Regions from separate parts of the Shewanella sp. YQ_9 genome, predicted to be linked through region 2. Evidence: predicted binding sites of a transcription regulator. Region 2 holds the regulator's gene; the other holds the start of a gene.
The links. Region 2 encodes sigma-54, which starts transcription at its own class of promoters, with help from an activator protein. Its sites were predicted from a motif close to GTTGGCACGNNNNTNGNNT; they were not measured.

Region 1 (7,873 bases), on a different contig from region 2:
CTCGGCCGCCAGCACTTTTTTGGCAACTGCCTCTTTAGCCAGGCTTTCTACGGCCGATATACTGGGAACAAAGCTATTCTCTGCCGCCACCGCTGGGATGGGCATTAAAATTGTAGCCAAAATGTACGCAAAATTTACTTTCATAATGAACGGGCTAGCTTGTCTCGCCAGATTACACCTATACTTTCAATGATTCGCGGATCCCAGTGCTGGCTTCACCACAGGTTTAGTCAGAAATTTGACTGAGACCCAGTGTCTTGGACAAAGCAAATAGTATGCCTGTCTGCGTGACAGCAGGTATTTATCAATACAAAGACAACAAGGCAGCCTTATGTCGAGCATTCTTGAATCAGTCAACAAGCGCACTCAACTGGTCGGACAAAACCGTCTCGAACTTCTGTTGTTCAAACTCAACGGCAGGCAAAGGTTCGGGATCAACGTGTTCAAGGTTAAAGAGGTTCTGCAGTGTCCACCGCTGACGGCACTGCCCAAGTTGAACTCCTTCGTTAAGGGCGTGGCCCATATTCGCGGCACCACAGTGTCGGTTATCGACCTCAGTGCGGCGACCGGCGGCAAACCCATAGATGATGTCAAGGATTGCTTCATCATTATTTCCGAGTACAACCGCAGCGTGCAGGGCTTCCTGGTGAAGTCTGTCGAGCGGATCATCAATATGAACTGGGAGTCCATCATGCCGCCACCGGAAGGGGCAGGGCGATACTCCTACCTGACCGCGGTGACCGAAATCGAAGGTGAGTTGGTTGAAATTCTCGATGTTGAGAAAATTCTCGATGAAATTTCGCCGGTTAAGACAGACATCAGTCAGGAAATCGATGAATCTCTCACAATCGACAGAGAGCAGCACTATCATATTATGGTGATTGACGACTCTTCAGTGGCCCGTAAGCAGATCATTCGGGCGCTGTCTTCGTTGAACCTGCAGATAGATACCGCCAAAGATGGCCGGGAAGCGCTGGATAAGTTGAAAAGCATCGCGTCGGAGATGGACAATGTCGCCGATGAGATCCCGCTGATTATTTCAGATATTGAGATGCCGGAAATGGATGGCTATACCCTGACCGCCGAGATCCGTGATGATCCCAAACTGAAACATATCAAGGTGGTGTTGCATACCTCGTTGAGTGGGGTGTTCAACCAGGCCATGGTGCAAAAAGTGGGCGCCAACGATTTTATTGCCAAGTTCAACCCCGATGAATTGGCATCGGCAGTTAACAAGCATCTGAGTTTATAGTCGCTGTCTGCTGTGGATTTTTATGACTATAGTGAGTTTGATGTCTTGTGTTGCAAATGGGGCTGGGGTATAACGCTGACCCAGTTTTTAAATGGCGCTGCATTGAGTTGCAGCGACGTTTTCACGGATAGTTAGGACACTAAGGTGCCAGATAAATCTCTCGCAGAAACTGAGTACAATCAATTCAGGCTGTTTCTTGAACAGCACAGTGGCATTGTATTGGGTGAGAACAAACAGTATTTGGTTCGCAGCCGTTTGGCGCCTTTGATGGGGAAATATGGCTTGCCATCCCTGTCGGACGTAGTTAAGCAGTCGATGCGGCCCACCGAGCGTCAGTTACGCGCTGAAGTCGTCGATGCCATGACCACCAACGAAACCCTCTGGTTTCGGGACAAGTATCCTTTTGACCTGCTGGGCAATACATTGTTGCCCGGTTATGCCAAGCTGGGGCGACCGTTGAAGATTTGGTCGGCAGCCTGTTCATCCGGCCAGGAACCCTATTCACTGGCGATGACAGTGCTTGAATATCAGCAGCGTAAGCCGGGGGCTTTGCCGGGTGGCGCCATGATTCAGGCCACAGATTTGTCGCCGTCCATGCTGGAGCGTTGTAAAAACGCCGAGTACGATAAGCTGGCGTTGGCCCGCGGCCTGTCTGAAGAGCGCAAGCGTCAGTTTTTTGAAGCCCTGCCCAACGGCAATATGCGGGTTAAAGACAATGTGCGCCGTTTGGTGAGTTTTCGGGCCCACAACCTGCTTGAAAGCTACACCTTACTCGGCAAGTTCGACATCATCTTTTGCCGCAACGTGCTTATCTATTTTGCGCCGGAGGCAAAGGCAAAAATACTGCGGCAATTTGCTGCCGCCCTTAACCCCAAGGGGATACTGTTTTTGGGCGCCAGTGAATCGATTGCCGGGTTGACCGATGAATTCGACATGGTGCGCTGTAACCCAGGCATCTATTATCAAAAGAAAAATTAACCACCTAATTATTTGATTTTTAATTAAATAGTTTGAAAGGCTCGTCAACTTGGACGGGCCTTTTCTGTTTTACCTTTCACCCTAACGGCCATCATCTTCTTATCTGTTATCCTCCACTCTATATCTGGCACAAAGCTTGCTTTGTTTTTGTCGAGTCATTGGAGGAGGCGGTTTTATGGCGATCAGTTTCGATAAGGCCCTTGGCATACATCAATACACTCTGGGCATTCGCGCCCAGCGTGCCGAAGTGCTTGCCAGCAATATAGCCAATGCCGATACCCCACATTATAAGGCTCGGGATGTTGATTTTTCCTCGGCGTTGCAGGCGGCAAAAGGGCGGCAACAGGGGATGAGCATGGCGGCAACTTCTGAAAAGCATTTCGACCTCAAGGCGCTGACAGCCCAGCATGTGCAGTATCGGGTACCGGATCAGCCGGACACGGGTGATGGCAATACTGTCGATATGCAAAAAGAGCAGCAGGCCTTTATGCAAAATGCGCTTGAATATCAGATGTCGCTTGGGTTCCTCGACGGTAAGTTCGCCGGGATGAAAAAGGCATTGAAAGGAGATTAATCATGAGCTTGTACAATATCTTCAATGTTGCGGGGTCGGGAATGTCGGCGCAATCTGTGCGCTTGAACACCACCGCCAGTAACATAGCCAACGCAGATTCCGTCTCTTCCAGTATCGATAAGACCTACAAGGCGCGGCATCCCATTTTTGAGGCCGAGCTGGCCAAGGCCAATGGTCAACAGCAGCAAGGCGCTGCGGTAAAGGTTAAGGGCATAGTGGAAAGCGATAAACCCTTGTTGAAAGAGTATTCGCCGGATCATCCCATGGCCGATGCCGATGGTTTTATCTACAAACCCAATGTCAATGTAGTGGAAGAGATGGCCGATATGATTTCCGCCTCCCGCTCCTATCAGATGAACGTCCAGGTGGCCGATGCAGCCAAGTCCATGCTGCAGCAGACCCTGAGAATGGGCAAATAAAGGGAGACATAGCCCATGAGTGTAAGTTCAGTTAACCCCTTCCTCGACAGCATAAGTGTCAAAGGGGATTCGGAGACCAAGAAGAGCAACAATCAGCAGCTGACCCAGGAAGATTTCTTCTCGCTGCTGAGTAGGCAGTTGTCGATGCAGGATCCTTTCAAGCCTGTGGACAACGACCAGATGATTGCCCAGATGGCGTCGTTTTCTACCGTGGATGGTATCTCCAAGCTCAACGAGGAGATAGTTAACCTCAACACGGTAATGACCTCGAGTCAGGCTTTGCAGGCATCTGGCCTGGTGGGGCAGAAAGTGTTGATCCCGGCGGGCACCGGCTATGTTTCCGAGGAAGACCCGACCCTCAAAGGGGTGATCACATCGCCAGAGAAAATGCCTTCCATCAAGGTGACTGTTGAGGATGAAGCCGGCCAGGTAATCAAGACCTTTGATGTGGATGGCAGTGCCGGCGGCAACATAGACGTGGAATGGGACGGCTTGGATAAGGACGGTAAACCCGTTGAGGCTGGTATCTACACCATGAAGGCCAGCGGGGTTGTCGATGGCAAGTCCCAGGATCTTATTGTCAGTGCTTATGCCCACGTGACCAGTGTATCGCTCAACTCGGCCAGTGGCGCCGTGTTGAACCTAAGAGGTATTGGCGGGATCAGACTGGCCGACGTGCTGGCTGTTTCCGAAGTTTAATTCTGTTTCTGCCCCGGCTGCGCCGGACAGTATCTGAAAATCATGAGGTGAATTATGTCTTTTAACATTGCTCTGAGTGGGATTGCTGCGGCGCAGAAAGATCTCAATACCACAGCCAACAATATTGCCAACGTCAATACCGTCGGCTTTAAAGAATCCCGGGCCGAGTTTGCCGATGTTTACGCCAGCTCGATTTTCTCCAACGGCAGAACTACAGTGGGCGGCGGTGTGACCACCACTCAGGTGGCGCAGCAGTTCCACCAGGGTAACCTGAACTCCACCAACAATGCGTTGGATTTGGCGATCAACGGTGGCGGTTTCTTCGTGACCTCTCCCAATGTGGGCAGTCAGGATTACTCTTTCACCCGCGCCGGTGCCTTCAAGCGTGATGAAAACGGTTTCCTGGTCGATGCCGCAGGTAACTTCCTGCAGAGCTTCCCCGTCGATAAAGACGGCAACTCCACCTCTGTGAGTTTGACCACTACCAAGCCGGTGCAGATCCCGGATACTGCCGGTAGCCCGCAGAAGACCAATAATGTCGGCATCAGCATGAACCTGGATTCCACCCAGGCCACCAAAGATCCGGCGCTGTTTGACCCATCCAAGTCAGACACTTTCAACAACTCAACCGCAGTGACCATTTATGACTCCCTGGGTAACTCCCACACCTTGACCACCTATTTTGTGCGTCCGGACAATGGTGCCTACACGGGCGAGAGTAACTGGGTGGCTTATTATGCTATCGACGACAAGCCGGTCAATCTGGGCGGCGGCGCTGGCAGCTACCAGACAGATACTGACGGTGACGGTAACCCGGATGGTACAGGCACAGCGCAAACTGCTGGTGGCTGGACTGGCGCCGTGCTCAAGTTCAACGATGTCGGCGGTTACATAGGTTCAGATCCTGCGGTGATCACCACAGAGCAGTTGGGTGTTGGCGGTGCCAATGTTCTCGGCCCCGCGGCGGACGGAACCCAGACAATAACCATAGACTTCAACAACCCGACCCAGTTCTCGGAAAAGTTCAACGCCACTGAATTGACGCAGGATGGGGTGACTGTGGGTCGTCTGACCAATGTGGAAGTGGGTACAGACGGTTTGATCTCAGCCAAGTACAGCAATGGCTCGACCGTGCCTTTGGCGCGGGTGGCACTGGCGCGATTCTCCAATGAACAGGGTCTGAGCCAGGTAGGTAACACCTCCTGGAAAGCGAGCCTGGACTCAGGTGCAGCGCTGGCCGGTGAGGCCAACAGTGGCGTGTTCGGCAGTATCCGTTCCTCAACGCTGGAACAGGCCAACGTCGACCTGACCACTGAACTGGTGGACCTGATTTCGGCTCAGCGTAACTTCCAGGCCAACTCCCGTACTCTGGAAGTAAACAACACACTGCAGCAGACAGTACTGCAGATCCGCTAATGCTTCCTGCGCAAGACATTGCCGCTACGGCAATGTCTTGCCGCTTCTCCCCGTACATACTCCCAAGTTACTGAAGTTCTTCTGTTGTCACTGCGCTCGATTGCTCATTTTATTGGCACGATGTTTGCTTTTACCTGGATAGGTAAAAAGATTGACGGAGCAGCAGGTGGACAAACTTCTCTATGTCGCCATGACTGGTGCCAAACAAAACATGAATGCGCTGGCGGTTCGGGGTAACAACCTAGCCAATGCCAACACAGATGGTTTCAAGTCAGACATGGCTCAGGCCCGTGCGATGCAAGCCTTCGGTGAAGGATTGCCGACCCGGGTGTTTGCCATGACAGAGTCGCCCTCGGCCAACTTTCAGTCCGGCCCTATCAAATCGACCGGGCGGGATCTGGACATAGCCATCAAAGATCAGGGCTGGATTGCGGTGCAGGCAGCCGATGGCAGCGAGGCCTACACCCGCTCCGGCAGTCTGAGTTTTGACACCACAGGTTTACTGCGTAACGACAGGGGCAACCCGGTAATGGGCGATAACGGCCCGATAGTGCTGCCGTTGCCGATAGACAAAATCCAGATTGCCACCGACGGCACCATCTCCATTCGTCCCCAGGGCGCAACCGCCGAGGTGATTGAAGAGGTGGGCCGCATCAAGCTGGTCAACCCGGGCAATCAGAACCTGATGCGCGGTGAAGATGGTTTGTTCCGCACTCTGGACGGCAATCCGGCCGCCGCCGATCCCTTTGTGAATGTGGAAAGCGGCGCTGTGGAAGGCAGCAATGTCAATGCCGTGGATGAAATGGTCAACCTGATTGAGCTGCAACGTCAGTTTGAGCTGCAGGTAAAAATGATGAAAACCGCAGAAGAGAACGACAAGTCGTCCGCTTCATTGATGCGCATTAGCTAGGAGTAATTGATATGCATCCCGCGTTATGGATAAGTAAGACTGGGCTAGATGCCCAGCAAACAGACATCTCGGTGATTTCAAATAACGTCGCTAATGCCAGCACCATAGGCTACAAAAAGGGCCGGGCGATATTTGAAGACTTGCTGTACCAGACGGTCAATCAGGCCGGTGGTATCAGTGCCTCCAACACCAAGCTGCCCAATGGTCTTAACTTGGGGGCAGGTACCAAGGTGGTAGCCACCCAGAAGATTTTCTCCCAGGGTAATCTGCAAACCACAGACAACGCGCTGGACATGATGATTGAAGGCCCGGGATTCTTTGAAATCCAACTGCCCGATGGCACCACAGCCTACACTCGTAACGGCCAGTTCACTCTGGATGATACCGGCCAGATAGTGACATCCGGCGCCGGCTATGTGCTGCAGCCTGCCATTACCATTCCGGACGATGCCACCAGTATTACCGTTTCCGCCGAAGGTGAAGTGTCGGTTAAAACCCCGGGCGCCGCCGAAAACCAGGTGGTGGGCCAGCTGACCATCTCTGATTTCATCAATCCGTCCGGCCTGGATCCCATAGGGCAAAACCTCTATCTGGAGACGGGCGCCAGCGGTACCCCAATTCAGGGCACGGCTTCGCTCGACGGTTTGGGCTCCATTCGTCAGGGCTCGCTGGAAACCTCCAACGTTAACGTGACCGAAGAGCTGGTTAACCTGATTGAGAGTCAGCGGATCTACGAAATGAACTCCAAAGTCATTTCGGCCGTAGACCAGATGCTGGCCTACGTGAACCAGAATCTGTGATGAGGTGATGTGATGAAACCCTTGTTCCTTATCATTCCGGCTTTGTTTCTGGGGGCCTGCACTGCTACCCAGAATAAACCCATAGCCGATGATCCCTATTATGCGCCTGTGTATCCCGAAGCACCGCCAACCCGGATAGCGCCGACCGGCTCTATTTATCAGGATAGCCAGGCGTCTTCGCTTTACTCGGATCTGCGGGCGCACAGGGTAGGGGACATCATCACTGTGGTGCTGGTGGAGTCAACCCAGGCGAAGAAAAGCGTCGGTAACAAGATCAAGAAAGGCTCGGACATGTCGGTGAACCCGCTCTATATGGGCGGCAGCAATGTCACCATCAAGGGCAATCCGCTGGATTTCCGTTACGGCGACAGCATGGATACCAATCGTGAGGCCGATGCCGATCAGAGCAACAGTCTCTCCGGGCAGATCTCGGCCAATGTGATGCAGGTGCTGGGCAATGGCAACCTGGTTATTCGCGGTGAAAAGTGGATCACCATCAACAATGGCGACGAGTTTATCCGGGTCACCGGCATTATTCGGCCGCAGGATATTACTCCCGAGAACACCATAGATTCGCCCAAAGTCGCCAATGCCCGTATTCAATACAGCGGAACCGGCACCTTTGCCGATTCGCAAAAGGTGGGCTGGCTGAGCCAGTTCTTCCTCTCTGACTGGTGGCCTTTCTGAGGATAAGCTCATGAAAATCAAATTAATCATGGCACTTGCCTGTTTGCTGGTTTCCCTGCCGGGACAGGCCGAGCGCATCAAGGATATCGCCGATATCCAAGGGGTCAGGGATAACCAGTTGATAGGCTACGGTCTGGT
Region 2 (7,873 bases):
GGTGCAGAACAAGCGCAACGCTCAACAGAGTGAGGCGCCTGTGGATGTGGTTAGGCCTGACTTTGTCGCCGATGACCTGCGCTCGGTCAACTTTGATGAGCAGGGCAATGTCGCCAGTAGGGTCGCCGCGGCGCACATGGAACATTATGAAGCCAGTGAAAAGACCTTCTTCAACCAACCGGTTTATCTGGTCTATCCGGACAAGGGCGAGGCACAGTGGCGTCTGTCTGCCAACGAGGGCAGGCTCAATCGCAAGAGTAACCGAGTTGTACTTGAAAATAATGTTATCATCGACGCCATTAGCCCCAATGAACCGATCCAGAGCCTGAAAACCAGTTATGTGGAGCTGGATCTGGACACCATGATCATGACCTCAGATCGCGAGATCCTGATCGAAGGCAAAGACTTTAATATCAAGGGATCCGGCCTGTACGCCGATCTCAATGCTCAGCAAGTGAAGCTGACCAGTCAGGTGAAAGGAACCTATGAAACCAAGTAAGCTTTTTATCGGTGCCCTCTTGTGCATCACAAGCCTGTCGGCAGTGGCCATTGAAGAAGATCTGCTGCAAAAAGTACAGATCAGCGCCGCCAATCAGTTTGCCGATATCAAAAACAAGCGTGTGGTATACGGCGGGCCTGTCACAGTCACCCAGGGCAGTTTGAAACTGCTGGCCGATGAACTCACGGCTTACACAGAAGACAAGAGTGGCGAGCGGATCCTGGTGGCCAAGGGCTCACCCGCTACCTATACCCAGAAACTGGAAGACGGCCGTCTGGCCAGTGCCAAGGCCAAAGAGATCCACTACAACATAGACAGTCGTATCATGACCCTGCTGGGCCAGGCCAAAGTAGAACAAGACGGCAGCGAAGTAACCGCCGAGAAGATAGTCTACGACATCAACAAGCAGCAGCTGGAAGCGGAAAGCAGCGGCAAAGGCCAAGACAGGGTAACCACTGTTATCCAGCCGGAAAACTATCAGGATCTCAACAAGAAAGAACAGCAGCAGGAGCCGCAATGACCAGCACCCTGACGGCACAGAATCTGGCAAAGAGTTACAAGAAACGCAACGTCGTCAAAGACGTCAGCCTGTCGGTCAATACCGGCCAAATCGTGGGGCTGCTGGGCCCCAACGGGGCTGGCAAGACCACCACCTTCTACATGGTGGTTGGGCTGGTACAGAGTGACAAGGGCCGTATCTTCATTGACGACGACGAGCTGACCCTGGATCCCATGCACCTGCGAGCCCGTAAAGGCATAGGCTACCTGCCACAGGAAGCCAGTATTTTCCGCAAGCTGTCGGTGCATGACAACATCATGGCCGTGCTGCAAACCCGCAAAGAACTCAACAGCGACGAGCGCGAGGAACAACTCGAACAGTTGCTGGAAGAATTCCATATTACCCACATACGTGACAGCCTGGGGATGTCCCTCTCCGGCGGCGAACGCCGCCGGGTGGAAATCGCCCGGGCATTGGCCGCCAATCCACAGTTCATTTTGCTGGATGAGCCGTTCGCCGGTGTGGATCCCATCTCAGTTATCGATATCAAGAAAATCATCGAACAGCTTAAGTCCCGCGGTTTGGGGGTGCTGATCACAGACCACAATGTTCGCGAAACACTCGACGTTTGTGAGCGAGCCTACATAGTCAGCCATGGGCAGTTGATCGCCGAGGGCACACCCGCTGAAATCTTGGACAACCAGCAAGTGCGTGCTGTGTACTTAGGCGAACAATTCAGGCTATAGTTAGGATCATGTCATCCGGTGGCAATTCCGGGTATTATAGTTTGTTATTATTGAATTTTTTCCTTGAAAAATAACGAGTAGGGATTAGCGGTATAATGAAAGCGTCACTCCAGCTCAAACTGGGTCAACAGTTGACCATGACACCTCAGTTGCAACAGGCTATTCGCCTGCTGCAACTGTCGTCCCTTGAGCTGCAGCAGGAAATCCAGGAAGCCTTGGAAGCCAACCCTCTGTTGGAAATGGCCGAGGACAACCAGGATGACGCTATCGACGACAACCACAAGGAAAACGACGCCGGCGAGTTGAGCGCCAAGCAGGAAGATGGTTCCACGGTAGAAACCTCAGAGGCATTGAACAATGAGTCTATGCCGGATGAATTACCTATGGATACCACCTGGGACGAAGTCTTTACCGCCGCCAGCGCCTCAGGGCCGGCCATGGGCCGTGAAGATGATATGCCCTTCCAGGGTGAAACCAGCGAAGGTCTCTATGAACATCTGGAATGGCAGAAGAACCTGACCCCGTTTTCCGATACCGACGACGCCATTGCCACCGCCATTATTGATGCCATCGACGAGCAGGGCTATCTGACCCAGAGCACAGAGGAGATCCTCGAAGCCATGGGCAACCCTGAGATTGAGCTCGATGAAGTCGAGGCAGTACTCAAGCGGATCCAGCACTTTGACCCTGTCGGCATCGCCTCCAGAGATCTGCGCGAATGCCTGCTGATCCAGTTGCAACAGTTCAACACCGACACCCCACATCTGGCCGACGCCCGCTTGTTGATTGACGAACATCTGGATCTCATTGCTGCCCGTGACTTCCGCACCCTGATGCGCAAGACCAAGCTCAAGGAAGATCAACTGCGTGACGCCATCAACCTTATCCAGAGTCTCAATCCCCGCCCCGGCTTGCTGGTGCAGCCGATGGACGAGGAATATGTGATCCCTGATGTCAGTGTCTGGAAGAAAAACGGCCGCTGGGTAGTAGAACTCAACCCGGACTGTATGCCCAAACTCGGGATCAATCAGCAGTATGCTGCCATGGCCCGTAGCGCCCGCAGTCAATCAGACAGCCAGTTTATTCGTGGTCATCTTCAGGAAGCCAAATGGTTTATCAAGAGCCTGGAGAGCCGCAACGACACCCTGCTCAAGGTGGCCAACTGTATAGTGCAGTTCCAGCAGGGATTTTTTGAATATGGTGAAGAGGCCATGAAACCCATGGTGCTCAACGATATTGCCGAGGCGGTCGAGATGCATGAATCGACCATCTCCAGGGTCACCACTCAAAAGTATATGCATACCCCCAGGGGAATATTTGAATTGAAGTACTTCTTCTCCAGCCATGTCGGCACCGAAGATGGCGGAGAATGCTCTTCCACGGCGATCAGGGCTTTTATCAAGAAGCTCGTGGCAGCGGAAAACCAGAAGAAGCCTTTGAGCGACAGCAAGATGGCGCAACTTCTGGCAGAACAGGGAATCAACGTTGCAAGACGCACCATAGCCAAGTATCGCGAGGCTATGATGATACCACCGTCGAACCAGCGTAAGAGTTTATAAATCCACAGTTGGAAATTGGAGGAATCTTTCTATGCAAATCAACCTGACAGGACATCATATCGAGATCACCGACTCACTGCGTGACTACGTGGAAAGTAAGTTTTCTAAACTTGAACGCCATTTCGAACAGATCAATAATGTGCACGTTGTGCTCAATGTACAAAAACTGCAACAGATAGCCGAAGCCAAGATCCACCTCACAGGCGGCGAAGTCTATGCAACTTCTGAACATGCCGACATGTATGCCGCCATCGACGTTCTGATTGATAAATTGGATCGTCAGGTCATTAAACACAAAGAAAAGCTGACAAAACACTAACGATGGAACTGAGTACCATCCTGCGGCCGGAGTGCACTACCTGTGCCACTCCGGGCAGTAAGAAAAAGGTACTGGAGCTGATTAGCGATCTCGCTAGCGCCCAGTACCCCACCCTTTCCTCTCAAGCGATTTTTGAAAGCCTTTTGGCCCGCGAAAAGATGGGGAGCACAGGTATAGGTAATGGTATTGCGATTCCGCATGGCAGACTACCGGACATTACAGAGCCGATTGCCGTGCTGGTCAAATGCGAAGAGCCTATCGCCTTCGATGCCATAGACAACCAGCCGGTGGACATACTGTTCGCCCTCCTGGTGCCCGCAGATCAATGTCAGCAACACCTGAGTACCCTATCCGCCATGGCTGAAAAGCTCAGCGATAAGGCGATACTCAAGCAGTTGCGAAAATCCAGCGACGAAACAGAACTCTATCAGGTGATCACAGGATGAAACTCGCCATAGTCTCAGGCCGCTCCGGTTCCGGAAAATCCGTTGCCCTCAGGGTACTCGAAGACCTGGGTTACTACTGTGTGGATAATCTCCCCCTGCCCATGATTGGCAGCCTGTTGGAAAACCTCCGTGGCAGCAATGATCTGGTCGCCATCAGCATAGATGTGCGCAATATGCCGGATCAGGAAAAGGTGCTGGAACAACAGTTGGCGGCCTTGCCGGAAAACACCCAACTGACCAGCTTCTTCCTCAACGCCTCTGATAAAGTGCTTCTGAAGCGCTACAGCGAAACCCGCAGACTGCACCCCCTGTCCAAGAGCAAAGTCTCACTACAGGATGCCATCAAGCTCGAAGGCAAGCTGCTGGAACCCATGTCGAAACTGGTGGATCACTACATAGACACCTCGGCGCTGAACATCTATGAACTCAGTGACACAGTGCGGGAAATTCTGCTTGGCAGTGTCGATAAAGAGCTGGTGATCAACTTCGAGTCGTTCGGCTTTAAGCATGGTATGCCTCAGGAAGCCGACTTCATGTTTGATGTGCGCTTTCTGCCCAACCCTCACTGGGAGCCGGCGCTCAGGCCACTGACCGGGCTGGATGAAGCTGTGCAGGAGTTTCTCAGCCGCCAGCCACTGGTGAACAAGTTTATCTGGCAGATAGAAAATCTATTGGAAACTTGGCTGCCGCACCTGGAACGCAACAACCGCAGTTACCTCACCATAGCCATAGGCTGCACCGGCGGCCAGCATAGATCTGTCTATGTCGCTGAGCAGCTCGCCAAGCGTTTTGGCAACAGCAAACACAAGGTACAGGCCCGTCACCGGGAGCTGAGTAATGGCAAAGGTTGAACGGGAAGTCACCATAGTCAATAAGCTGGGCCTGCATGCCCGCGCCGCCACTAAGCTGGCGGTGCTGGCCAGCGAGTTCGAAGCCGATATCACCCTGATCCAAGGCGAGAAAAAAGCCTCGGCCGCCAGTGTGCTTGGGCTCTTGATGCTGGAAACCGGCCAAGGCAAGAGTATTCGCCTCATCGCCGAAGGCCCGGATGCCGAACCCGCGATGGACGCTATCTGCGCCCTGATCAACGCCCGTTTCGACGAAGCCAGCTAAAGCCTTAGCGCTGCACTCTTTGTTTCTATAACACCCCAGTCTTGAGGTAACATATCCTCGCTTTGCATCACAGGGGGAACTGCATGCCAATAGAAGCGCTCGACCAAGAGCTGACAGAACAACGTCTTACTCAACTAAACCAAGCTCTTAGCAGTGGTATGTTCGTGCATGTGCGCGACATGCTGCAGCGAATGACGGCTTCGGATATCGCCTTTATTCTCGAATCTTCACCGCCGCGTACCCGTCAGGTACTCTGGCAACTGGTGGATCAGGAGCAGAGCGGCGAGATCCTCGAAGAGCTGGGTGAGGATATGAAAGACCAGCTGATCAGCCTTATGAGTCCTGAGCGTTTGGCGCGAGCGACCGCGGGTATGGATACCGATGACCTGGCCTATGTGCTGCGGAGCCTTCCCGATACCCTCTACAAGCAGGTACTGCACTCCATGAGTGCGCAGGACAGGGCCAGGGTCGAACAGGCGCTCTCTTATCCGGAAGACAGCGCCGGTAGTCTGATGAATACAGATACTGTGACCCTGAGGCCTGACGTCAATGTCGATGTGGTGCTGCGTTATCTGCGCCAAAGAGGCGAATTGCCTGAAGCCACTGATACCCTCTATGTGGTGGACAGGCGCGACATATTACTCGGCGGCGTCAAGCTCTCCAGCCTGCTAACCTGTAATCCCACCGCCGGGATCCGCAGCATAATGGATCCCGAACTTGAGAGCATTCCCGTCACCATGCCGGACAATGAAGTGGCCCAACTGTTTGAACGCCACGACTGGGTCTCGGCGCCAGTGGTCGACAGCGAAGGCCATCTGCTTGGGCGGATCACCATTGATGACGTGGTGGACGTTATCCGAGAAGACGCCGAACACTCCATGATGGGTATGGCGGGGATGGACGATGATGAAGACACCTTCGGCCCCGTGTTCAAGAGTGCCTTTCGCCGCTCCCTATGGCTGACCTTCAACCTGTTTGCCGCCCTGCTGGCCGCCTCGGTCAGCAATATGTTTGAAGGCACGCTGGAAAAATTCGCCACTATAGCAATTCTGATGACCATAGTGCCCAGCATGGGCGGCGTTGCCGGCAACCAGACACTGGCGCTGGTGATCCGCGGTATCGCCCTCGGCCACATAGGCCAGAGCAACTCCCGCTGGCTTATCGGCAAGGAGTTGGCCATCGGATTTCTCAATGGCCTGTTGTGGTCGGCGCTGGTATTCACTGCCGTGTGGATCTGGAAAGGCGATCTGGCACTCGGCGCCCTTATTGGCGGCGCCATGTTGATCAATATGACGGTAGCCGGTCTCGCCGGGGCTAGTATTCCGCTGATCCTGAAAAAACTCAATGTAGACCCTGCGCTGGCCGGCGGCATGGTGCTGACGACTGTGACGGATGTAATAGGCCTGTTCGCCTTCCTGGGGTTGGCGACTCTCGTTTTAATGAGCTGAAGCTATGTTTCTAATGGGCTGAAGGCTTGCTGAAGCTCTGGCCTAGATGAATTGCAGAAATAGCAGGGGGCGACCAGGTTCGTCCTCTGACGGTGGAAGATAGCGGGTCAGTCTTTAAGCCAGTGCACCTTGGGCTCATCCTGTTCACAGAAGACAGAGACACACTCATTGCGGCTCACCAGCAGATATTCCTGCAACTTGAGATTGGCGCTGGCCATAAAGCCGCTGCGTTCGGCCTCCTGGCGATACCAACCACCGTTGGAGATACGAAACAACCAGCCATTGGAGAGGCTGCACTCGGTCCAGAACTCCATCAGATCGCCTTCATCCAGCATCCGAAAGCCAACCACAGAGTCAAAGTGCACCAATGCCCGGCTGCCCTCAACACTCAGCTCGATATCCAAGCCCTGACTGTCATAACAAAGGCGGATAAATCTCACCTCGTCGCCGAGATAATCTGTCGCTATCGGTAAGCCTTTGGTTTCGAGCATGCTCCCCCCTTGGCAAGGACATAATGCCCTACTTTAGAAGGATAATAATTGCCTGCGCAAGCTGATTTGGCCAAAAAACCGTGAAATACCCATAAAGAGAGTGCGAGTCAGTTCAAAGCAACTGATTCGCACATCTCCAGAGTAAAACCCGCTTCCGCCGGATAGAGATTTAGGGCTTAAGCGGTGCTTCAAAGCCGTAAGAGGCCAGAATGGATTGTCCCTTGGGAGAGAGAATATACATAGCCAGCGGCCAGGCGGCAGAGTCGGCCTTATCCAGCACCAGCATGCCATAGTTGGCACCCACTGCCAGCGACTCGGGCAACGCCACTATCTTGAGATCAGGCACTTCTTTCTTGGCCAATACGGCATTGGTGCAGTAGGTTAAAAATACATCCGCCTGTTTGTTGGCCATCACCCAGCCATAGGGATTTTTGCCTTTCGGCGCCTTGGCACTGTCGGCGCCACCGGTCAGCTTGAGCGCCTTGGCCGCCAGTTTGGCCTGACTACCGGGCTTGATAGCTTCGGCGCGGTCAAACACCTTGAAAGCATAGTCACCGGCAGGGTCGGCCTTGGGAGTGGAGGTGCCCAGCTTGATCTTGCTGTCCAGCAGAGTATCCAGCATATTCTCTGTCGTCAGAGGAACATTATCTTGCGCCAGGGCGCACAGGCGGTTACGGGCAAACATCACCACAGGCGCGCCCTTGCCTTCCTGCATCAATTTCTGTGGGTGTTTCATATTGGCCGAAGCAAACA

Region 1: a site for sigma-54 is predicted at 5,450-5,468, ahead of flgF (flagellar basal-body rod protein FlgF). Genes of this name have one in related genera too.

Annotation. Positions count from the first base shown of each region.
Region 1 covers NZ_JBICJO010000034.1:47,957-55,829, reverse strand. Annotated here, with positions in the region: gene flgA (flagellar basal body P-ring formation chaperone FlgA) at 1-144, opposite strand, end outside; gene ACF8D4_RS11030 (chemotaxis protein CheV) at 332-1,252, shown strand; gene ACF8D4_RS11025 (protein-glutamate O-methyltransferase CheR) at 1,397-2,230, shown strand; gene flgB (flagellar basal body rod protein FlgB) at 2,406-2,804, shown strand; gene flgC (flagellar basal body rod protein FlgC) at 2,807-3,223, shown strand; gene flgD (flagellar hook assembly protein FlgD) at 3,239-3,922, shown strand; gene flgE (flagellar hook protein FlgE) at 3,977-5,338, shown strand; gene flgF (flagellar basal-body rod protein FlgF) at 5,505-6,248, shown strand; gene flgG (flagellar basal-body rod protein FlgG) at 6,260-7,048, shown strand; gene flgH (flagellar basal body L-ring protein FlgH) at 7,061-7,735, shown strand; gene ACF8D4_RS10985 (flagellar basal body P-ring protein FlgI) at 7,746-7,873, shown strand, end outside.
Region 2 covers NZ_JBICJO010000065.1:7,852-15,724, forward strand. Annotated here, with positions in the region: gene lptC (LPS export ABC transporter periplasmic protein LptC) at 1-499, shown strand, start outside; gene lptA (lipopolysaccharide transport periplasmic protein LptA) at 486-1,019, shown strand; gene lptB (LPS export ABC transporter ATP-binding protein) at 1,016-1,744, shown strand; gene ACF8D4_RS18065 (RNA polymerase factor sigma-54) at 1,840-3,303, shown strand; gene hpf (ribosome hibernation promoting factor) at 3,335-3,622, shown strand; gene ptsN (PTS IIA-like nitrogen regulatory protein PtsN) at 3,625-4,068, shown strand; gene rapZ (RNase adapter RapZ) at 4,065-4,919, shown strand; gene ACF8D4_RS18085 (HPr family phosphocarrier protein) at 4,906-5,181, shown strand; gene mgtE (magnesium transporter) at 5,265-6,629, shown strand; gene ACF8D4_RS18095 (hypothetical protein) at 6,737-7,120, opposite strand; gene ACF8D4_RS18100 (molybdate ABC transporter substrate-binding protein) at 7,290-7,873, opposite strand, start outside.